4 regions of the Paenibacillus sp. FSL M7-1455 genome follow, and region 3 is predicted to be linked to each of the others. Evidence: riboswitches for the same ligand, from Rfam matches in the RefSeq annotation. Region 3 holds a riboswitch; each other region holds the start of a gene.
What was found. A riboswitch is a leader RNA that binds a small molecule or an ion and turns the genes downstream of it on or off. The one in region 3 is predicted to bind thiamine pyrophosphate.
Positions count from the first base shown of each region.

Region 1: linked by a shared signal. The riboswitch ahead of NYE48_RS20195 (YkoF family thiamine/hydroxymethylpyrimidine-binding protein) and the one ahead of thiC (phosphomethylpyrimidine synthase ThiC) in region 3 are both predicted to bind thiamine pyrophosphate.
Region 2: linked by a shared signal. The riboswitch ahead of tenI (thiazole tautomerase TenI) and the one ahead of thiC (phosphomethylpyrimidine synthase ThiC) in region 3 are both predicted to bind thiamine pyrophosphate.
Region 4: linked by a shared signal. The riboswitch ahead of NYE48_RS21165 (ECF transporter S component) and the one ahead of thiC (phosphomethylpyrimidine synthase ThiC) in region 3 are both predicted to bind thiamine pyrophosphate.

Region 1 is NZ_JBBORO010000001.1:4,381,083-4,386,815, reverse strand. It holds gene NYE48_RS20205 (ABC transporter ATP-binding protein) at 1-807, opposite strand, end outside; gene NYE48_RS20200 (ECF transporter S component) at 807-1,400, opposite strand; gene NYE48_RS20195 (YkoF family thiamine/hydroxymethylpyrimidine-binding protein) at 1,397-2,053, opposite strand; TPP riboswitch at 2,197-2,313, opposite strand; gene NYE48_RS20190 (HelD family protein) at 2,612-4,777, shown strand; gene NYE48_RS20185 (CD3324 family protein) at 5,117-5,419, shown strand; gene NYE48_RS20180 (PucR family transcriptional regulator) at 5,712-5,733, shown strand, end outside.
Region 2 is NZ_JBBORO010000001.1:4,316,168-4,321,900, reverse strand. It holds gene sdaAB (L-serine ammonia-lyase, iron-sulfur-dependent subunit beta) at 1-184, shown strand, start outside; gene sdaAA (L-serine ammonia-lyase, iron-sulfur-dependent, subunit alpha) at 190-1,122, shown strand; gene gcvH (glycine cleavage system protein GcvH) at 1,185-1,577, shown strand; gene pulA (type I pullulanase) at 2,031-4,097, shown strand; TPP riboswitch at 4,244-4,348, shown strand; gene tenI (thiazole tautomerase TenI) at 4,464-5,096, shown strand; gene thiO (glycine oxidase ThiO) at 5,080-5,733, shown strand, end outside.
Region 3 is NZ_JBBORO010000001.1:1,429,677-1,435,409, reverse strand. It holds gene NYE48_RS06680 (IS1380 family transposase) at 1-818, shown strand, start outside; gene NYE48_RS28195 (stalk domain-containing protein) at 754-1,191, opposite strand; gene NYE48_RS06670 (WG repeat-containing protein) at 1,303-1,857, shown strand; partial or broken gene thiC (phosphomethylpyrimidine synthase ThiC) at 2,095-3,891, opposite strand; TPP riboswitch at 4,215-4,328, opposite strand; gene NYE48_RS06660 (WG repeat-containing protein) at 4,513-4,809, shown strand; gene NYE48_RS06655 (hypothetical protein) at 5,371-5,634, opposite strand; gene NYE48_RS06650 (transposase) at 5,636-5,733, shown strand, end outside.
Region 4 is NZ_JBBORO010000001.1:4,584,964-4,590,696, reverse strand. It holds gene NYE48_RS21180 (phosphotransferase enzyme family protein) at 1-136, shown strand, start outside; gene NYE48_RS21175 (SDR family oxidoreductase) at 148-1,014, shown strand; gene asd (archaetidylserine decarboxylase) at 1,011-1,817, opposite strand; TPP riboswitch at 2,143-2,254, shown strand; gene NYE48_RS21165 (ECF transporter S component) at 2,360-2,968, shown strand; gene NYE48_RS21160 (ABC transporter ATP-binding protein) at 2,961-4,499, shown strand; gene NYE48_RS21155 (energy-coupling factor transporter transmembrane component T family protein) at 4,499-5,305, shown strand; gene NYE48_RS21150 (YheC/YheD family endospore coat-associated protein) at 5,331-5,733, opposite strand, start outside.

The DNA of each region.
Region 1 (5,733 bases), 3.0 Mb from region 3:
GCCGGCATCCCGGATCAACGCGCGGTGAAGCGTGGCGGCCCGAGGGAGCCAAATGCCGGCTTGCGCCGCTTCGTGTGCTTGATTCATAAAAAACGCATCCGGCTTCCCCTCATATCGAAATGTTCCTTGCTTGTCCATAACGACAAGTCGGTCGACGTATTCGATCCATGGATCGAGGTTGTGCTCGATCAGCAGGATCGTCATCGGCAGCAGCCGGCGGAGGGCATGGAGCCGGTCCGCGAGCAGCTGCGCCGAAGCCGGATCGAGATTCGACGTCGGTTCGTCCAGGATGAGCACCTTGGGCCTAAGGACGAGCGCCGCGGCGATGGCGACGCGCTGTTTTTGCCCTCCGGAGAGCGTATGGATTTCTTTCTCCCGGCAATCGCTCAGCTGAACGAGCTTCAGCGCATCTTCGATCCGCCCGCCGATCTCCTCCCGGGGGCAGCCGATGTTTTCCAGGCAAAAGGCCAGCTCCTGCTCGACCGTCAACATGCAAAACTGGCTGTCCGGGTCTTGAAAGACGATGCCGACGGTTTGGGCCGTTTTTCCGGGATGGCGAAGGTCCGGCGTTTCTCCGAACAGCTTCACGCTGCCGGTAACGACGCTTTCCACCGCATGCGGGTATATCCCGTTCAGACAGAGGGCGAGCGAGCTTTTTCCGCAGCCGCCGGGACCCAAAAGCAGCGTGATTTCCCCCTTGTATAACGACATCGAAACCGAAGACAGCACGTCATCCCCAAGATGGTCGTCGAGCTTCAGGGAAATCCGGTCGGCTTCCAGCACCGGTCGGCGGTCTACAGCGGCCATTAGGAAACCTCCGCCTTGGAACTCAGCTGACCGCGCGAAGTTTTGGCGATCGGGAAGCTGCGGAGCACGCCGGTTTTGGCCAGCGCGTCGGCGATCCATTTGCCGAGCAGGCCGGCGAGCAGCACGGAGCTGACGATGCGGGCGATGAACATGGCCAGCAGCAGGCCCGGGGACAACGCGGCAAAGCCCGAGTGGATGAAACCCCAGGCAAAGCTGAAGACGGCCGAACCGGCGCCTGCGGCCATCAAGGCCGGGGCGGAATAGTTCCGGTAACGCAGCGCCGCAAAGACGGCTTCAGCCCCGAGCCCCTGGATAAAGGCCGACAAAATAAGCACCGGCCCTGCCGTATTGCCGATCAGAAGCTCGACGGTTCCGGCCACCGTTTCCGACAAAAGCGCGGCTCCCGGACGCTGCAATATATATGCCGAGATGATGGATACGATAAACCAGATCCCGAAAATGACCTCGTATCCCATCGGCCCCATCAAGCCGACCAGGACGTTGCCGACCTGAAGGAAAAGAACGTATACGACGGCAAAAACGACCGACAGCGAACTCAGCACGATAATGTCGCGCAATTTCCAGTTTTTCATCGGATCTGCGCCTCCCCGGCTTGGTTTCGCGCAGGCTTCGGGGAAGGGCTGTTGCACGACAGGGTTGCGGTCATCACCAAATGGGACGTTTCCTCCGCAGCGTTGGCAAACGCCTGCTCCAGCGTCCGGAACACGTCGCCGGCAGTCCCGTCGAGGCGGCTTGCATAATGAACGCTTCCGGAGAAGGTGCCCAGCGTTTGAGCCGTCCGGACCGCCTCCGCGATCATGCCCATATATCCCGGCGCGTTCATCGGATAAAGGGCGAACTGCGCCGACGTGTCGACCCCCGAGGGGGCATCGTTCAAACGGACGTCATCCTCCGACATGTACGCGTCGCCGCTGGAGTCGCCCGGGCAGCCGATCGAAAATGTGCCGCTGAACACGACATGCTCCCCGCTTTCCGCCGCATGGGCGAACATCGACTGGGCGACGTCGAACACCTGGGACATCCGCCCGCGGACGCAGGTGCTGACATCGTCCGTAAACATCCATACTTTGGACGTATTCGTCCGTTTCAAAGCCTCTTCGATGATTTCGGCAAAACGGCCGCTCATCGGATAAATCGAAAAGCGGCAGCCCGCGATGCGGCTGGTCCCGCAAGCGCCGGCGGATCCCCCGCACGCATCTATGCCGCTATGCAAATTTTCAGTCATAACCTTCGTTTCCTCCTTCAACGAACGCTGATCGATTTTCAACTTCAAGCCGGCCGGCACGCAAAAAAACCGCACCCGAAAGAGTGCAGCTCGCGGACGGCTCGAAGGCCGGTTCCGTCGTTCGGATCGAAAGGCCTCGAAGCAGTCGTTTCACCGCACTTCCCCACGCTAGTATGACCTAGATCGGGTGTAAAGGGTTAACGTTCGCGCATGCATTCGCTACTTGTCTCTCAGCCAGAAAGGCACCCCTAGTGCTATCTATCCGTATGCAGTTTTTTGCTGGTTCCCATTATACAGCTTCGAAAAAGATTGTAAAGACCCGAGCCTTTTGAAAGCGCCGTTTTCACAACGGGCCGCGCTGGAGAATGCGCCTTCATTGTGATATACTGAATATCCTTTCTAAGCGGGCTTATGGCTCACGACTAAGCATCAGCTTACCAGGGCAGGGTGGTTCGCGGCGTTCGCCCCGCACATATCGCAGGGTTGCAGGCGAACGGCGCACGAACGGCTCCCGCGGCCATTTTGGCTGGCGGAAAAACTTTTAGGAGGTAACTGAAATTGGAGCAAACTTTTCAAAGTGCCTATCAAGAGGAAGAGCGAAGGCTGAATGCAACGATAGCGGAAATCGACAAGCAGCTGGAGCGGCTGCGCGCGATCCCGGTGTATACCGGGCATGATTTTACCGAGCAGGTGCTCGAGGCCGGGCGCGAGGAAAAAAGGCAGTCCTTGGCCAAGAGCCTGGCGGCCCCTTATTTTGGACGGCTTGATTTTCAGGAAAAAAAGGATGCCGCGCCCACACCGCTTTACATCGGCAAAATCGGCGTCGATCACGAGGAGGTCGGCGAGCAGCCGATGGTCATCGATTGGCGGGCCCCGATCGCCAGCGTTTTTTATTCCTTCACGGGCGGGGATGAACCGGCTTCGTACGAAGCGCCCGAAGGGACGATCGAAGGGCTGGTGTATTTAAAGCGGAACCTCGTCATCCGGAAGCAGATTTTGGAGCGGGTGTCCGACACGTATGACCGGAACGGCGACCAGCCGGCCGTATCCGACGAATTTCTGGTATACCGGCTGGGCGAAAACAAGGACAACAAGCTGCGCGATATCGTTTCCACCATCCAGGCGGAGCAGGACAAAATCATCCGCGCGGCAAAAAATACGGCGCTGATCATCCAAGGGGTGGCGGGAAGCGGAAAAACGACCGTGGCGCTGCACCGCCTCGCCTATTTGCTGTATCAATACAAGGAGCAGGTCACGGCAGAGAAGATGATCATTTTTGCCCCGAACCATATGTTCCTCGATTACATTTCCGACGTGCTGCCCGAACTCGGCGTCGGGGACATCCAGCAGAGCACGTTCGCGGATTGGGCCATGAAGCAGCTCGGCATCGAGCTCCCGCTTGCCGATCCGTCCGAGACGCTTTCCTACTGGTTCGAATCGGACGGGGGAATGCCGGAGGTGACGGACGAGGTTCCCGGACGCTTCAAGGGCTCGATCCGGTTCATGGACATGATCCGCGCCTGCATCGAGGCGATGGAAGACGCTTCTGTGCCCCAAGCGGACTTTATGCCTTGGGAGGGCGCCGTGCTCGCGCGCGATACGATTCTCCACTGGTTCAACGACGAATATAAGCCGTATCCGCTCGCGAAGCGGAAAGAACGGGTGATGGCGAGAATCCACCGGTGGGTCGAGATGGAGCTGAAAAAGTCGCCTTCGGCCGCCGCGATGAAGGAGCGGAAGAAAAAAGCGTCCCAGCGCGAAAAATCATATGCCGCCAAGTGGCCGAAGTTCGAGCCGCTCGTGCTGTACAAGCAAATGTTCAAAGCGCTGAAGCTGCAGGCCGGCTGGCCGGAAGAACTGCTGGCGGGCATTCCGGGCGCCGTGTTGAAATCGACGCAAAAGGATTTGAAAAAGGACATTCTGCGCGAGGAAGACCTGCCTGCCCTGTTGTACATCCATTATTTGCTCAACGATATCACGGGAGAACAGCGGTTCGACCATATCGTCATCGACGAGGCGCAGGATTTTTCGCCATTTCAGGTCGCGGTCCTCGATTTGTTCGTGAAAGGCCACTCCTTTACCATTCTCGGGGATTTGTCCCAGGGCATCCATGCCTACCGGGGAGTCCATGGCTGGGAGGAAATGAGGGCCTGGTTCAATCCGGAAGACACGGCGTATTTTGCGCTCACGCGGAGCTACCGCTCGACGATGGAAATCATCGAATTCGCCAACCGCATCCTCGAGCAAGGGGTAAGCAGCGAACTGCTTGCGGTGCCTGTTTTTCGGAGCGGGAACCCGGTGCGCATGATCGCTTATGGAAGCGGCGAAGACGAGCGATTAAAGGGCCTGCGCGAAGGGCTGCTTAAGCTTTCGTCGGGCGAATACCGCACGGTGGCCGTGTTGACGCGGACGCTGAAGGACGCAAGGGCGCTGCACGAACGGTTGCAGCCGGACTTGCCCGATCTTCACTTGATCGACGGCGGCGACAAGGCGTACGAGGGCGGCTTATCCGTCCTCCCCGTATACCTCTCGAAAGGCCTCGAATTTGACGCGGTCATCGTGGCGGATGCGGACGGGGAGCATTACGGCGCTTCGGCTTGGGATGCGAAGCTGCTGTACGTCGGGTGCACGCGCGCGCTGCACGAGCTGTGGCTGATGCACGGCGGCCCGCTGCCGGATTATTTGCAAAACATGGATGAAGAGATCGCGGTGACGGGCTGGTAGGGCCAAGAGCCATTGCGCCCGGCATCCCGCAGGTAAAAAAATCCTGGTAAAAAACGTATATACTTATTCTTTCGCTTGAAGAGCAGCTCCAAATATGAGTTAATAAAGGTGTCGGACGGCCGACAACTTCCTAAAGAAAGGAGCTGATGCAATTTTGATCACAAATAACGAGGTGGTTTCCGCCTAAGCGGAAATCGCAAAGTTCAGGGGGGCCGGAAGCAGGCCTCCCTAATTACCTTTTTTAAATATATCCTACATAACAGAAAGGAGGGAGCGATAAAATGTTCAACGCAAAATTCGCAAATCGGAACCAACATCTGATGAAGGAGGACGTTTATCGTGAATTACCGAAACGGGAGGGATGTGCTTCCCCCTAGTTTGCTGAAAGAGCTGCAGAAGCACATTGAGGGCGAGCTGATCTACATTCCCAAAAGAAGCAGCGAACGTGTCGGCTGGGGAGTCAACAGCGGCACCAGACAGATGATCGAGCGCAGAAACGAGGAGATTTACAATCTCCATTGCAGCGGCCACTCGCTCGAATATTTGACGAAAACTTTCCATCTGTCCGTCGAAAGCATCCGGAAGGTCATCTTCAAAAAGCGTGCGGAGCATGGCGCGGAAAAAGTGCCGGTACGCCGTTGATTGCCGCCGGGCTCATCAAAATCATATGGAGTGAGGATTTGAAACATCCTCGTTTGCGAAAGGGCATCCCGATCGGTTTTCCGAGAAACTTAGGGATTCCCTTTTTCGTTTGCGTTCGTATCCGAAAGCTCCTGCCTTGGGGCGCAAAAGCTTCTTTCCTTCTTCTGGATACGGGATTCGTTTCATGGCAAGAAGGCGGGAAGGTAAGGTACAATGAAGGCAGGAACGACAATCACGCGGTCATGGAGCGGCGTGTCAGCTTCATCCCGTCATAACCGTGAGAGGTGAGGAAATGAGTTTAAAAGGCTTGACCG
Region 2 (5,733 bases), 2.9 Mb from region 3:
GGGCCTGCTCAGCCGGGAAGGCGTCAACATCGGTTACATGGACGTGGACCGCAAGGGGCGCAGCGAAGCGGCCATGACGGTGTTCGAGCTGGATTCGGCGCCCGCCCCCTCCGTACTGGAGGAGATGGCCCGCCTTCCGCATATTTTGGAAGTGACGATGATCGATTTGACCCAAAGGAGCTAAATGCGATGAGATTCGAGACGCTGGAACAGCTGGCAGACATATGCCTGAAAGAAAACAAAACGATCGCCGAGGTGATGCTGGAGGATCAGGCCAAGGAAACGGGCGTTCCCGCCGAAGACGTATTCCGGCAGATGGCCGAATACTACCAGGTGATGAAGGAAGCCGTCCGCAAAGGGCTGACCGGCAACACGAAATCCCGCAGCGGCCTGACGGGGGGCGACGCCAAGAAGGTTGCGGATTACATGCGGCAGGGCGATACGTCGCTCGGCGAGCCCTCCGCCATGGCGATGGCTTACGCCCTCGCCGTCTCCGAAGTGAACGCCTCGATGGGGAGAATCATCGCCACGCCGACGGCGGGCTCCTGCGGCATCATTCCCGGCGTGTTCGTCAGCTCGCAGGAACGCTTCGGCTGGGAGGACGACAAGCTGGTGCGCGGCTTATTTACGGCCGGGGCGATCGGGTACGTCATTGCCAACAACGCGTCGATTTCCGGCGCGGAAGGCGGCTGCCAGGCCGAGGTCGGATCGGCGATCGGCATGGCGGCCGGGGCCATGGTCGAACTAAGGGGCGGCTCGCCGCGTCAGGCCGTCCATGCGGTCGGCTTGGCCATGAAAAACTGCCTCGGCCTCATTTGCGATCCCGTCGCCGGATTGGTGGAAATTCCGTGCATCGTCCGCAACGGCCTCGGCGCCGTCACCGCGCTGGCAGCCGCCGATATGGCCCTTGCCGGCGTCGGCAGCGTCATTCCCGCCGACGAGGTTATCGGCGTCATGCTGGAGGTCGGCAGCGCCATGCCGAGCAAACACCGGGAAACGGGCAAAGGCGGCCTTGCCGCCACGCCTACCGGCCGCAGGCTGACCCGAGAGCTGGTCGAGCAGCGCCGCCGCAAAGCCAAGGAAGCCAAAGAAACCAAGCAGCCGCCGTCAGACACCCCATAATGGCTCATTAGCAACCCTATTTCGAAGGATGACGACAAGAATCGAAGGAGAGTCGAAAAACGATGAGCAATGTGAAAGAAAACCGTTGGTACAGCAAGGATCACGAATGGGTCGAAAAGGTAAGCGGAAACGTCGTGCGCATCGGCATCAGCGATTTCGCCCAGCATCAGCTTGGCGACATCGTATTCGTGGAGCTTCCCGAAGAAGGCGCAAGCGTACAGGCTGAAGAAAGCATCGGCACGATCGAATCCGTCAAAACCGTGTCGGACCTGTTCAGCCCCGTCAGCGGCCAAATCGCCAAAATCAATCCGCGGCTCGGCGACGAGCCGGAGCTCGTCAACAACGAACCGTACGACGGCGGGTGGATGGCCGAAATCGAAGTCGAAGGCGATCTGGAGGAGCAGCTCTCGGCTTTGCTCAGTCCGCAGCAATACGCAGAGTTTCTCGAAGAGTAGCAATCCGAAAAAATGGATGGAAAAGGCGTCGGATCCGGCATGATCCGGCGCCTTTTTGCGCCTGAATCAACGCTGAAGCGCCTGAATAAGCGGGAGGGCCGAAGTCCGCCTTAAAGGGCCTTAAGCCGCGACGCCCCGCCTTAATGGCGGCGCAGCTGCGCCGTTGCCGCCTTCGGCAAGCCCGCAACCGCGATCCGCCTATTTTGACGGCGGCACGCTTCAAATTGGGCTCTTTTCGATGCATACAAACCTGTACATTTGGCAACAAAAGCACATAGGATAGGTTAGGCTTTTTGACGTCGGGATGATGCAAAATCCGATTCCGGCCGCTCCCGGAAACAGTATGTAACCGAACCAAACTTTGTCGCTGTCTATTTCGGACTGAAAGTCGTTTTTGGGGATTATGCAGCATCCTTGCGTGCATCGAATGTCATAGCTTACGGTGGTGTAATCATGAGGGAAATCACGGAGTATTACGGCGGACGGGATTTGGGCTGCACGTATAGCAAAGCGGAAAGCGTTTTTAAGCTGTGGGCGCCCGGGGCCGCAAAAGTGACGCTCGCGCTTTATGAGGATGCGGGTTGTTATAACGCGGACGGCCAGGTCATCGATCATGCGGGCGGACTGGAAATCGGGATGAAAAAGTGGAAGGACGGCGTATGGTTTTTGCGATTTTCCGGCGATCTTGCCGGCCGGTATTATATGTACAAGATCGAGCACCCGGATGGAACCGTCCGCTATGCCGCCGATCCGTATTCGAAAGCCGTCAGCGCCAACGGCGCCAGGTCGGCGATCGTGGACATGGAAGCCTGGAACCCGCCCGGCTGGGAAGCGGACCGCAGGCCGCCCCTGGCAGGGTGCGAAGACGCCGTTTTGTACGAACTGCATGTGCGCGATTTTTCGGCCGACCCTGGCGCCGGTTTTCAACATAAAGGAAAATTTAAAGCGTTTACGGAAACGGGATTGCGCGATAAGGACGGCAATGCGATCGGCATCGACCATTTGGAGGAGCTTGGAGTCACGCATGTCCACCTGCTGCCGGTATTCGATTTCCAAACGGTGAACGAGCTGCAGGCGGACGATCCCGGCGCTTCCGGGCCGAAGTACAATTGGGGGTATGATCCGCAGCATTTTAACTTGCCGGAAGGCTCCTACGCGACCGATCCGACCGTGCCGGGTCTCCGGATCCGCGAATTCAAGGAAATGGTCATGGCGCTGCACGGCAAAGGGATCCGCGTCGTGATGGACGTCGTGTACAATCATACCTACAGCGTCGAGGACGGACCGTTCGAGGCGGTCGTGCCCGGGTACTTCTACCGCAGGGACGCCGAAGGCAGGCTGGCAAACGGGTCCGGCGTCGGCAACGAGCTGGCGACGGAGCGCCCGATGGTCCGGAAATTCATCCTCGATTCGGTTCGTTATTGGGCGGACGAATATCACATCGACGGATTCCGTTTGGACTTGATGGGACTGATCGATACCGATACCGTCAGGCTGATGGTCGAAGAGCTGCGCCGCGAGGCGGACCCGGCCATCATCGTCTACGGGGAGCCCTGGACGGGCGGGGAGTCTCCGCTTGGGCGGCAAACGTTGAAAGGCAGCCAAAGGAATCTCGGCTTTGCCGTATTCAACGACCATTTCCGCGGCGCGATCAAAGGGGACAGCGACGGCGAAGGGAAAGGTTTTGCCACGGGCGGAACGGGCACGGAAGCGGCGGTCCTTGAAGGGGTCAGGGGATCGATTGGCGATTTCGCGGATGTTCCGCTCGAATCGGTCAATTACGTGACCGTTCACGACAATTTGAATTTATGGGATAAAGTGCTGACGACGCAGGGGCTGCGGGACGAGGCCAAGTTTCCGGACATCCGAAACGGGGAACTCGTTCACGGAGGGAGCCTGCATGAGGCCGTGGAAAATTCCGAGCCGTACCGGAGCATAGACGGCGAGAACATCATGAAAAGCGAGACGGTAAAACGCGCCCTCCTGGCCAACGGCATCGTGCTGACCTCCCAAGGGATTCCGCTCATTCATGCCGGCGACGAGCTGCTCCGCACGAAATACGGGGATCATAACAGCTACCGCAGCGGCGATGCCGTCAATGCCATAAGATGGGAAAACAAGCGGAGGTTTAGGCCGGTTTTTGACTATTACCGGGGCCTGATCGAGCTTCGGAGAAGCCACCCCGCCTTTCGCTTGAACTCCCGGAACCAGATTGACACCCATTTGGAAACGCTCCGCTGCGGGGAGCATGTCGTCGCTTTTATGCTGAAGGACTTTGCGGGCGGCGACGCTTGGAAAAACATCATCGTCGTCTATAACGCGAACAACCATGAGATTAAGCTGGACATTCCTTTTTCCAAAACCGGCTGGAAGGTCGCGGTAAACGAAGAGCGTGCCGGGAACGAGGCGCTTGATTGGATCCGGGACGAACAGGCGGTTGTTCCGGATCTGTCCATGATGGTGTTGTTCGAGGATGCGGGCGGCATCAGCCAAGCCCATCGATTTCTGCTTACGCGTTGACTGCCGCCGCCGCGTTTTGCCGTTTTTCGGTCCGGGGGCGCTTTTCGCCGGATGCTTCGGATGCTTCGGATGCGCGGGCTGAAAAAACAGGATGGAAGAGATTGCCACATACCGGATTTCATGTTATAGTAAATTTCAATTTCATAGCAAATCACTAGGGGTGCCTGACGGCTGAGACGGAAGTGCGATTTCCGGACCCTTTGAACCTGATCTGGAGCGATGCCAGCGGAGGGAAGTGGTAAGAACAACGTTTTATGCTTGCGCCTTATGCGTTTTTTTGGGGGCGCAAGGCTGTCGACGTGCGGAAAAGGCCACTTTCTTTCGGGAAAGCGGCCTTTAATTTTTTTTTGCGGGAGTTGAGGTCCTTTGACAGGGAGGGAACTGCATGTCGTTTCGACGGGAAGGCAGCCGCTGGATGAGCTGGCGAGAATTGCCGGCCTCATCCATCCATACGTGGATGCGTTTCATCTAAGGGAACGGGCCAAACCGGCGCGCGAGCTGCTGGAGGGAATCGGAATGCTGCTGGCTGCGGGGGTTCCCGCAAACCGCATCGTGGTGAACGATCGGGCCGACGTCGCGGCGGCCGCCGGGGTGCGGGGCGCGCAGCTCGGGCATCACAGCCTGGATGCATCCGATGTGAAGAAGTGGTTTCCGCAGCTGCGGATCGGCCGGTCGGTCCATTCGCTGCACGAGGCCGTGGCGGCCGAGGAGGAAGGGGCCGACTATGTCATTTTCGGGCATGTCTATGCGACGGCATCCAAGCCCGGTTCTCCGGCCCGCGGACCCGGGGAACTGAGGCTGCTCGCGAGCCGCGTCCGCATTCCCGTTATCGCCATCGGCGGTGTGATGCCGGCGAACGTGGCGGATACGCTTGAAGCCGGCGCGGCGGGCGTGGCCGTCATGAGCGGGATTTTGGAAGCGGCAGACCCGGTCAGCGCTGCTGCCGCTTACTATCAATGTTTACATAACGGGAGGGAAAACCATGGTCCATCAAGCTGACGTTGCTGACGTCGTCGTGGTCGGAGGCGGCGTCATCGGCGGTTCCATCGCGTACCATCTGGCAAAGAAGGGCAGGCGCGTATTGATTCTGGAGCGGGAGAAAATCGGCTCCGGCGCGTCGGGCGCGGCGGCCGGCATGCTCGGCGCCCAGTCGGAGACCCACCGGGCGGACGTGCTGTTCGACCTCGCGCGGCAGAGCCGGGCGATGTTTCCCCAGCTGGCGGAGGAGCTGAGGGAGCTTACCGGCATCGACATCGGGCTGGTGCAGAAAGGGCTTTTGAAGGTGGCGTTGACGCCGGACCAGGCCGCCGATTGCCGGCGGATGATCGCCTTTCAACGCCAAGCCGGGGAAACGGCCGCGTGGCTTACGCCTGCCGAAGCTAACGAGTTGGAGCCTAACCTGACGGGCCGCATCGAAGGCGCGATGCGGATTCCCGGGGACGGGCAGGTGTCGGCGCCCGAATTGACGGCCGCCTATGTCCGGGCAGCCGTCATGCTCGGCGCCGAAGCCAAGGAAAATTGCGGCGTTCGTTCGCTGCGGCTGGAACGGGGGCGGGTTACCGGCATCGTTACGGATGAAGGGACGATAAGCTGCGGACAGGCGGTCATCGCTGCAGGTGTCCACGGCCAGCGGCTG
Region 3 (5,733 bases):
GACGAAACAGCTACCATCCGTTGCTGGCTTTTGAAGGGCAAACCCACTTGAATCTGAATGCGAGGCTTCGCCCCGGCAACACGCATTCTTCAACCGACGCAATCGACTTTTTGCAGCAAACCTTCGCACTGCTCGGCGAGCGCCAAGTGGCGTACGCCCGGTTCGACAAAGGCTTTGGCGGCGAGGATTTCTACCAACTGTGGGAAGGCCGCAAGATCGGTTACGTCGGCAAAATGAAATGGACCAAACGCCTCGCAAGCGACGTGGCGGCTTGTCGCTACTGGACGCGCTATGTCGACGAGGACTGGATCATCGAGGGCATCACTTTGATTTACAAAGCTACGTCCTGGAAAAAGCCCCGTCGCGTAGCGGTCATTCGTAAGACGCAAGTCTGCGAAGACGGTCAAGGCCGCATCGTATTCGACGAGGACTGGCAGTATGAAGCGATTGTAACCAACCTGGAGTGGGAACCAATTGACCTATGGCGCTTTTACAACCAGCGTTGCTGCATGGAAAATTACATCAAAGAGGCGAAAGACGGTTTTTCCATGGACCGGATCGCGACCAGTGATTTTGAAGCGAATGAAGTCGATCTGCTGATCAAGTTGCTGGCCTACAATTTGTTCGAACGCTTTAAGCGCGATTGTTGCGAACCGATGCATCAGGGTTATACGATTGCAAGATTCCGACTGGAGTTCTTTCATTGCGCGGCGACGCTTGTTCGGCATAGTCGCGCGGTCGTGCTCAAGCTGATCAAGGATTTCGACGGTCGTCATGCATGGAAACGAATCGAAGCCAAAGTGGTTCAATTGGAGTGACGGCTTCCAACATTTCACATGGAAAACAACAATGCCCCTTTTCTGGGGAGGGGGGAGTTATCCCCATGTGGATATTGGTTTCAAAATTTCGCTGGTCCCACTCCCACTTATTCACAGTTGTTGATCCGCTCCTGGATGATCGCCACCGCATTCTTATGCGCTTTCGAAATTCAGGTTTATTTTCTTTTGTAGTTACGGTAACGCTTTTATTTTTTGAGCCCCAAATTAAGCTAAGGTTTAGTTTACTTAAGGATTTCAAGGAAACTAGGGTACTACCATTGATAACTACTGGTGGTGAATCAGGAGTAATTATTTCGCTGTTTACTATTAGTTTAACATTTGATGCTGCATACGTAGGGACAGAAGCAAACATCAATACAAAGCACACTGCTAAGAAAGCACTCATCATTTTTTTGATAGCCATATTGCATAACCTCCATCAAGTAGAATTGGTCGTATCTTATTAATATAGACGAATTTTACGTTGAAAAGTTTAACTAGCGAGCTGTTCGAATACAAGCTGAGAAATGCCGGCATTCTTTATAATGACCGTGCGCTGTATACGACGCAGGTTCAGAATGCTGACGGAACTACGGCGACACGGTACGGTTATATAGACAGCCATGGCAAGGTGAGCATACAGCCCATCTACACCCAGGCGTCTAATTTCTCCGAGGGACTGGCTCGGGTCAATGTGGGCAAAACAGCGGGGTACATCAACACGAAGGGGGAACTGGTCATTCCATACCGGTATAGCTCGACGTCCGATTTCTCCGAAGGTATGGCGGCCGTAATGCTTGCGTTCGGCGGCAAATACGGCTATATTGACACCACCGGCAAGCTCCGGATTACACCCCGGTATGATCACGCCGACCCGTTTTCAAACGGGGCGGCAGTAGTTTACGTGAACGGAAAATACGGTTTCATCGACAAAAACGGCAATTACCTGCTAACACCGCAGTTCAGCATGGCGCAGCCGTTCTCAGAAGGACTGGCTTTTGGCCATGGCTCCGGCGGCAGCACGCATAGCGGCGGTTAGCGGCATAACCGTCCACAGTCCTCTTTCCGTTCTGGCACCGTATTTTGCAAAGGGAATTGAATATGCAGCCCAAGTCTGGCTTGTGAAGCATGACATGCCAAAAAAGCAGTTCATTTCCCAAGGTAGGGAGATGAACTGCTTTTGCTGTTTTGCTTCTCTTTCTGTCCGTTTCCATGCGGACAAGCAGTAATAATGTCAATTTAACGGATCAGCAGACACCAAGCAAAAATGCCAACATTATGAGCGCATCCGGTATTCCTCGGCTTTTTCCTGCATGCCTGCGGCAACTGCCTCTTGTTCCGACAATCCCTTCTCCGCGGCAAATGCGCGGATATCTTGCGTAATGCGCATGCTGCAGAACTTCGGCCCGCACATCGAGCAGAAATGCGCCTGCTTCGCTCCTTCGGCAGGCAGTGTTTCATCGTGGTAGGACATGGCGCGTTCCGGGTCGAGCGAGAGGTTGAACTGGTCGCGCCAGCGGAATTCGAAGCGGGCTTTGGAAAGCGCGTCGTCCCGGCGCTGCGCACGCGGATGGCCTTTCGCCAGATCGGCGGCATGGGCCGCGATTTTGTAGGCGATGACACCTTCGCGCACATCGTCCTTGTTTGGCAAGCCGAGATGTTCCTTCGGCGTAACGTAACAGAGCATCGATGTACCAAACCAGCCGATCATCGCCGCCCCGATGGCCGATGTAATATGATCGTACCCCGGCGCAATGTCCGTGGTCAGTGGGCCGAGCGTGTAGAACGGCGCTTCTTGGCAAATCTCCATTTGCAAGTCCACGTTTTCCTTGATTTTGTGCATCGGCACGTGTCCGGGACCCTCGATCATCACCTGCACGTCATGCTTCCAGGCAATTTGGGTCAGTTCCCCCAGCGTCGCAAGTTCTGCCATCTGCGCTTCATCATTGGCATCATAGATGCTGCCCGGACGAAGGCCGTCTCCCAGCGAAAAGGTGACGTCATACCGCTTCATGATCTCGCAGATTTCTTCGAAATGGGTGTATAGGAAATTTTCCTGGTGATGCGCCAGACACCATGCCGCCATGATCGATCCGCCCCGTGAGACGATGCCCGTCATCCGTTTGGCAGTCATCGGTATATAGCGTAGCAGCACGCCCGCATGGATCGTAAAGTAGTCCACACCCTGCTCGGCCTGCTCGATCAGCGTGTCGCGGTACAGCTCCCACGTCAGCGCCTCCGCCTCCCCTCCGACCTTTTCCAACGCCTGATAGAGCGGCACCGTACCGATCGGTACCGGCGAATTGCGGATGATCCATTCCCGGGTGGTGTGAATGTCTTTGCCCGTGGACAGGTCCATAACCGTATCCGCTCCCCAACGGACGGCCCAGGTCATCTTCTCGACCTCTTCCTCAATGGAAGACGATACGGCCGAATTGCCGATGTTGGCATTGATCTTGACGTGAAAATGGCGTCCGATAATCATCGGTTCGCTCTCCGGATGATTGATATTTGAAGGCAAAATGGCACGGCCGCTGGCCAGCTCCTACCGTACGAATTCGGGCTCCACGCCTTCGCGGATGGCTGCGAATTCCATCTCGGGTGTAATGATGCCTCTCCGCGCATAATGCATCTGCGTCACGCATCGTCCTTCCCGTGCCCGCAGCGGTTCCCCGGTTACGCCGGGATACGTCTCGGCTCCAGCTCTTTTGCTGCCCGGCTTCAAGCCATTGTCCTCCGGCTTAATCGCCCGGCCTTTGTACGACTCTACGTCTTCGCGCTCCGTAATCCACATCCTGCGCAGCGCAGGCAAGCCCGTCCGGATGTCCACCTCATAATCCGGATCGGTCATCGGACCGCTCGTATCGTACACGCGGAGCGCTTCGTTATGCTCCACCCCTTGGGGAGTGCTTGTGTCATGAAGGGCAATTTCGCGTTCGGGGACCAATAGGTCCGGTCGCGAGCCCTGAATGTATACCTTGCGGCTGCCCGGAAAAGGCCGCAGACGCCCCGTGCTTTCTTTTTCCGTATCCCGATGGTGTTCCTGTCCCCCTGTTTCATGTTCTGTGCTCATCGCTCGTTCTCCTCCTCATGGTATGGTCCGGCCTTGCTCATTCTGCGCACCTGTTCATCAGGCCAAGCATGAGGGAAGTACAGCACGGGCGAATTCAAAAACAGGGATACAGCTCCTCGGCAGGGCGGGAACATGGTAATCATGGCCACGCACCACACATCTCCACCTTGTCGGAACGCCATGGAGATGCGATGATGTCTCGGATACTGCATAAAAAAACCGGTTCCCCCAGGGAACCGGCTCTATCTTTCACCGCCAAACATGCCGCGGTAAGTCTACCCACAGGGGTGGCTTCACTCAAGGCATGTTGACGATGCTCGTCGTTGTTTCGCCGATTACTTCCCTACGCTGGCATGATCCAGATCAGGTGCTAAGGGTCCGGAATCTCATGCGATTCCGTCTCAGTCCGGACAATTCGGACTCCCCCAGTAACGTTTGACGGCTAACGGCAATCTTGCCGCTGCGTCCTATTCAGTTCAGTCAGCCCACGCTTTGGGCTGTCCATTACAGTTTAGCCTAAACATGGCGGAAAAACAACCATATTTTCCAAAATGCCGTTTCGGATCAGGCCAGCATGAGTCCCATCTGTGCGGCAGCTTCTTTTAAGACCGGAACATACTCATGGAGCGTCTCCTGGGAAAGACGGCTGACAGGCCCCGATACGGACAACTCGAGCGTAATGGAGTCACCTTCTATATCAACAAGAAGGGCACCAAAGTCATCCAGGGCATTACAGCCGGGGGTTTGTTCAAGGGCGGCCTGGCTCCGGCCAGCCAGGGGCAGAGGTACGGCTATATCAATACATCCGGCCGCTTTGTGATCGAGTCGAAATTCTATTGGACTGACGATTTTAACGGCGAATTGGCTGTGATCAGTTTGCTCGTTCCGATTTCGAGCGAGAAAACAGAGGGTACGTGAACCGCTGCGGAGCGATCGTCTGGCCGCCGGCTTCCGAACTTCCGAACGGAGTGACAAAACTACAGTAAGGCAGAACAACCGAGCTTCACGGATTGTATCGGAAAAAGAACGCATTACAGCTAACTTATCGAAACTAACTTCCCTTTGGCAACTGCTTCATTTTTCGTTAAGCTAACGGGCAGATTAGTGAAACTACACAGTTTTTTAAAGCGTATAATTATTATAAAAAAACCCATATCGCTCATGCGGAGGTGAACTTGACTGGAGCATTTTTATGACTTGGTTCAATTGGCATTCTCGATTGCTCTCATCTCTTCCGTAGTGTTACTTCCATTCACCTATTTTTCTTCACAAAAGATACACTGGGGGCATGAAATTGCTGCAGCCGGTTCAATTTGGTTTGTGGCTGTAAGACTGTCACAACTCAGCAGCATTCAGCGGTGGATAGTACGTATCGCCAGACGAAGAGAAGCACCTGATGAAGACGACAATAGTCCTTTCCCACATTGATATTCCATACTTTCAATTAGGGAGGACAACGATGAAAAAGATTTTGTTGCTTCAAAAATGGGCCAAGCCCATTCTCGTCATGTTGATTAGAGTTATTCCGATCATTGTGCTCAGCGGGTGTTCGACAGCATCCCAATCAAACTCGATTAATGCCGATTCATCAGGGATATTTAACCACTTTTTTATTTGAGCGTTTTGCAGTAATCTGAGGCCTTGAGCCGTAAGGATTTTCGGACATAAAAAAGGGACTTCACCCCAACTTGGAGAAGTTTTCAAGTGACCAAACCCAAAAACCTCAAGGATGGAGGAAGTCACTTTGTATATTCTCCAAGAATGTCTGTTTTCCTTCGAAGAACTTTTAAAAATTCAACCCAAGGAGAGATTGCCGATCTTCTTCAGCTCTCTCGATCTGAG
Region 4 (5,733 bases), 3.2 Mb from region 3:
GATCGAAAACCAGAGCTTCCATGCCCCGCATCCGTGGGAAGCGGCGGAGCTGAGGGAAAGCAAGCCGTATTCGTTGGCGCTCCTTCGGCATTATTTGGACGGGAATCCGTTTCTGTTCGAAGCGATTCCCGTATAAGGTGGGGTAACATGAAAACAATGCAAGGGGAGCCGGTAGCCCTGGTCACGGGCGGTTCAAGCGGCTTCGGGCTGCTGACGGCGGTTGAGCTTGCCCGGCGGGGATTCGCCGTCATCGCGGGCATCCGGAGGATGGAGGCGCAGGCAGGGCTGATGGACGCGGCGGCGGAGGCCGGGGTGCAGGGAAAAATCGTTGCCGTGCGGCTGGACGTTACCGACCCGGCCGGCGTGGCGGACGCTGCGGCATACATACGCCGGCAGTACGGCCGGTTGGACGTGCTGGTCAACAATGCCGGAACGGCCTACGGAGGTTTCGTCGAGGAGGTGCCTGCCGCGATTTGGCAGGAACAGATGGATACGAACTTTCACGGCATGGTGCGGGTGACGCAGGCGGTGCTGCCGATCATGCGGGAGCGGGGGAAAGGCCGGATCATCCAGATGAGCAGCATCAGCGGCCGCATCGGATTTCCGGGATATGCGCCGTATGCTTCCTCGAAATTCGCCATGGAGGGTTTCAGCGAATGCCTTGCGCTCGAAGCCAAACCCTTCGGCATCGATGTGGTCCTGGTAGAGCCCGGTGCCTACGGCACCCCGATTTGGGACAAGGGGTTCGCGCAAATGAGCGCTCCCGAAGGTTCGCCTTACCGGGCCATGATGGACAAGGTGCTGGCGTTTTCGCGAAAAAGCGCACGACAAGGAGGCGACCCGAAGGAGGTAGCCGAACTCGTTGCGCGTATCGCATGCATGAAGCGGCCCGCGTTCCGGTACGCCCTGCCGGGAAGCACGCGGTTGACGCTCCGGGCCAAAGCGATCCTGCCGGGGCGTTTGCTGCAAAAGATGATCGCTTCCGTCATGGGACGGGACGAAAGCGGATCTTAGCCCTTGTCCCGCGGGACCGGAGGGTGAAGCGTTCCGAGAAGCTGGCCCATCCGGACGTGGTCCCCGGGCTTCAGGCCGGCCCTTGGCGTAAACGTTCCGTCCTGCGTCAGCAGCACGACGGTCGAGCCGAATTCGAAATAGGCCAGGTCGTCGCCGTTGTTCCAGCGGGACACGGATTCGTCGTCGTAACGGATGCTGCTGACGTTCATGGCGCCGACCTTCACGACGGCCACCTCGCCGTATTCCCCGGCGATGTAGGTGATCAGCCGCTCGTTCCGGCACAGCACCGATTTCATCCGGGTCATGCCGAATTCGTTGACCGGATAAGCCCGGCCCTTGATGTGCTCGCTTTCCGTACGCACCCCCGTAATGGGGGAATGGATGCGGTGGTAGTCGGTCGGGCTTAAATAAAGCACAAAAAAATAGCCGTGTTTGTACAGCTCCAAATGGGGGGAGAAGTTCAGCAGCTCCGCCACGGAATAATCCTGGCCTTTGACGTTTAATATCGTCCCCGCGGAAATGTCGCCCATGGCCGTTATTTTGGCGTCGACCGGGCTTGTCAGCACGTTCGGCCCTTCCTCGACCGGGCGCATGCCCGGCTTCAGCCGGCGCGAAAAAAACTCGTTCAGCGTCCTGTATTCGTGGATTTCCTTTTCGGCTTCGTCGGCTGGAATCTGATAGCTTTTTATAAAATAAGGGATGACGCCCCTGCTGAGCCTGCTATGGGAAAAACGCCCCATCAATGCGGATAGCCACTTTCTTGAGGAGAGCTCCGTCATCAGCCTTAACAATCGTTTTGCCATGCTATTTCTCCCTTCGGATGGTGCTTCGAGTCGATTTATAGAGTTAACGTGCGCGGCCGCCTTTTGGTTTCACCGAATTTCGGCCGGATCCGAAATGCGCAGCATACTATTTTTGGAACACTCTGAAATATATTGACATAGAATAGCGGTTAAATCAATAACGTCTAACGCAAGACGGACGGCCGCATGCAGGGGGAGGAAGTAGGGCAGGGGCTGCCGAGGAAAAATTTTTTCTGTTGCCAACCGGCACGGAATTGGTGTATTTTGGAACCAGGAACCGGACGCTTTCGCATGCTTCGTTTTTTTGGCGAAGGGCGGTCCGTTACATATGGGATGCGGGAGCTTGAGTGAATCAGGCTGAGATTGCAGCTGTATCCGCTGCTGACCGGGAATCTGATCTGGATAATGCCAGCGTAGAGAATTCGCGATAGAAGCCCATGGACCGGGCTTATTTAACCGTCTCTCTTTGCGTATCCAGGGCGGTTTTTTTCATGCCTATTTTTGCGCATTCCCGCTCACCGAAGAAGAGAGGAAGATGTAGGATGAATCACGTGCTTCAGGCGGAAAAAAGGAAAGGGCTGCGGCTGAGCGACCTGCTGGTCACGATTTTGCTGTCGCTTGCGCTTGGCGTCGTCTATCATTTTTGGAGCTCGGTGTACGATCTGTTCAAGCCGCTGTTTTTTCAGGCTGATGAGCTGGTGTACGGGGTCTGGTTTTTGGCGCCGACGCTCGCCATGCTCCTGATTCGCAAACCCGGCGTTGCCCTGTTGGCGGAGGTGGCGGCGGCACACGTGGAAATTTTGTTCGGCAGCGAATGGGGCGTTCAGCTGGTGCTGTACAGCGTCGCGCAGGGCCTTGCGGCGGAACTGGTTTTTGCCTTGCTGCGCTACCGCAGCTTCAAGATGGGGACGGCGGCATTTGCGGGCGCGGCCGCTGCGCTCGGTTCGTTTGCGGTCGATGTTTATTTCGGTTACGTGACGGACTATACGCTCGGGATGATGCTGTTCAAATACGTGCTTAGAATCATCAGCTCCGCGATTTTGGCGGGATATTTGGCGTTTGCGCTGGCGAAGGCATTGGAGGCTACCGGCGTGACGCAGCTGCTGCGGCCCGTGACCCAAAAGGATTATGAAGCGCTTGACCATGATTGAGCCGTTGGATTTAGAACCGTTCGGGCCGGAGACCGTGGCGGGAGTCAGCAAGCTCAGGCTTAAATTTCCGGGAGAGCCGTCTTTCGTGTTCAAGGATTTGTCCCTGTCCGTTCGTCGCGGCGAGAAAGTGCTGCTGCTCGGGCCCAGCGGCTGCGGCAAATCGACGCTGCTGCAGGTGCTCGGCGGGCTGATTCCGCAAGTGATCGAGGTGCCGATCAAAGCGGAAGGCATCGTGGCGCCGGATTCCAGAGGGTACGTGTTCCAGGATCCGGATACGCAGTTTTGCATGCCATACGTCGACGAAGAGCTGGCGTTCGTATTGGAGAACCGCGGCATTCCGCGGGAACGGATGGTGCCCGAAATGCGCCGGGCCCTTGAAGCGGTCGGTTTGCGTCCGGATCTGCTGCATGTTCCGGTAGACAGCCTGTCCCAAGGCATGAAGCAGCGGCTGGCGCTGGCCTCCGTGCTGCTGCTGGAGCCCGAGGTCATTTTTCTGGACGAACCGTCCGCCCTCCTGGATCCCGAGGGAAGAAAACAGATGTGGGAGTCCGTCTGGAAAGCGGCGGAAGGGCGGACTTTAATCGTCGTGGAGCACCGGATCGAAGAGATCGCGGACCGGATGGACCGGATCGTCCTGCTGGCTCCGGACGGGAGCATTCTCGGCGACGGCCCTCCCGCATGGGTTTTCGGCGCCTTCCGGCGGGAGCTGCAGCAGTACGGCATCTGGTATCCGGGCGTATGGGCGGATTTTTTCAAGGTGCTTGACCTGAGGCGGGGCGGAGCGGCGAAACCGTTGGAACCGGACGCATCCGCTCCGCTTCTCACGCTGCGGCGGTTTTCGGGATTCCGGGCCGGCCGGCCCGTGGTGCGGGCAGACGAGGCGCGGGTCGATCCCGGGGATTTTATCGCGGTCGTCGGTCCGAACGGGGCGGGCAAAAGCTCGTTGTTGCTCAGCCTGATGTCGCTGCTGCGCTTTCGGGGGGAATACCGGTTATGCGGGGAGGCCATGCCGGAAACGGAGGGCGCTTCCCGGAGAGCGCGCCGGGCGATTCGTCCGCCCACGGACCGGATCGGTTACGTGTTCCAAAACCCGGAATTCCAGTTCGTCGCGGAATCGGTGCTGGGGGAAGCCGGCTTTTCCGCGAAAGCGAAACAAGCGGGGAAGGCCGAGGCCGAAGCGAAAGCGCGAAGGTTGCTGCGATTCTTTCATTTGGAAGGGCTGGAACGCCGCCATCCGTACCAGCTTTCCACCGGCCAAAAACGGAGGCTTAGCATGGCGGCCGCCGTCGTGGGCGAGCAGCCCGTCCTTTTGCTGGATGAACCGACTTTCGGCCAGGATGCCCGGAATACGTTTGCGATCCTCGAATACTGCCTGGAGATGCAGGAAAAGGGCGCAGCCATCGTAATGGTCACCCATGAAGAGAATATCGCCCGGCGTGTTGCCACGAAGGTGTGGGAGGTGCTGGACGGCGCGGTTACCGAACGTCCGGCGATCGAGGCCGATCTGGCAGAAAGGCGGGCGGGCACATGATCGAATTGCTGAAACCTACGCGGCAAACGGTGCTGCTGCGCACCAATCCGGCCATCAAGCTCGTCCTGTTTGTCGCGTTGTGCCTGGTCACGGTGCTGACGCGGAACATCGACTTCGCGGCGTACCAGGCGCTGACTTATACCGTTCTATTGTTCGCGTTCGGCGGGTTTCCGGTCCGGAAGACGCTGCTGTTGGTTCTGCCGTTTGGTTTTCTTTTCGTCTCCTCTTCGATGACGATGATCCTGTTCGGGAAGGGGGACACGTTGTGGTGGCAGTGGGGGCTCTTTCGCATTTCGGAGGAAAGCTTTTACCGCGGGCTGCATCTGGGATTCCGCTCGATTGCGTTTGCGGCCGAAGGGTTGCTTTTTGTCAGCACGACGCCGTCCGTGAAGCTGTTTTACGCCCTGATGCAAAATTTCAGGCTGGCCCCACGGTTTGCTTACAGCTTTATGGCCTCGATCCGCCTGCTGCCGATGGTGTGGGAGGAATTTTTGATCCGCAGGCAGGCGCTTCAGGTACGGGGGATCACGGTTCGCGGAAAAGGGTTGCGGGGGATGGCGGAGCATGTCCGGCTGTACGCCGTGCCGCTCCTGTCCCAAAGCATCCGCCGGGCCCACCGGGTAGCCGTTGCGATGGAAGCGAAGCAGTTTGACGGCGGGGGAAAACGAACCTATTATTACCCGTCGAACGTTTCATGGACCGACGCGGCCGCCGTCCTGCTGCTTGCCCTCGCTCCATGCGCGGCTTATGCCGCCGCGGTCGTCTTCCCGTGGTTCGGCATCGCCGATGTCCGCTATCATTCCTAAACATGAGGGAACGAGGGAGCGGGCATCAGTCCCCAAGAAGATAACGTGCATAGGCCATGGGTTTGCGGTACGTTTCCATCCACAGCCCGTTCAGGCCGGCCTTGCGGAAGCCGTAACGCTGATCGCGTCCGTTGCATTCGATAAAATAAGGTTTCCCCGTTTTCGACAAGCCGATGTCGAGCCCGAAGTCGGCCGCCCAGGGGAGATGCAGCTCCAATCTTGCGGCGATCCGCAGGGCAAGCTGTTTTACGTCCGTCAAGACGACATCGGGCGCCAATCCGGGAAGGCTTTCGGCAAGGACGGTTTCGGCGGGAAAAGCCCTGCCTCCTTGCGCCACGTTCGAGACGAAGGTGCGGGAGGAGGCCGCCTTCGCGTACAACCCCGTGATTTCCCATTGTCCGCTGATGCCCCGCTGCACGGAAACGCGC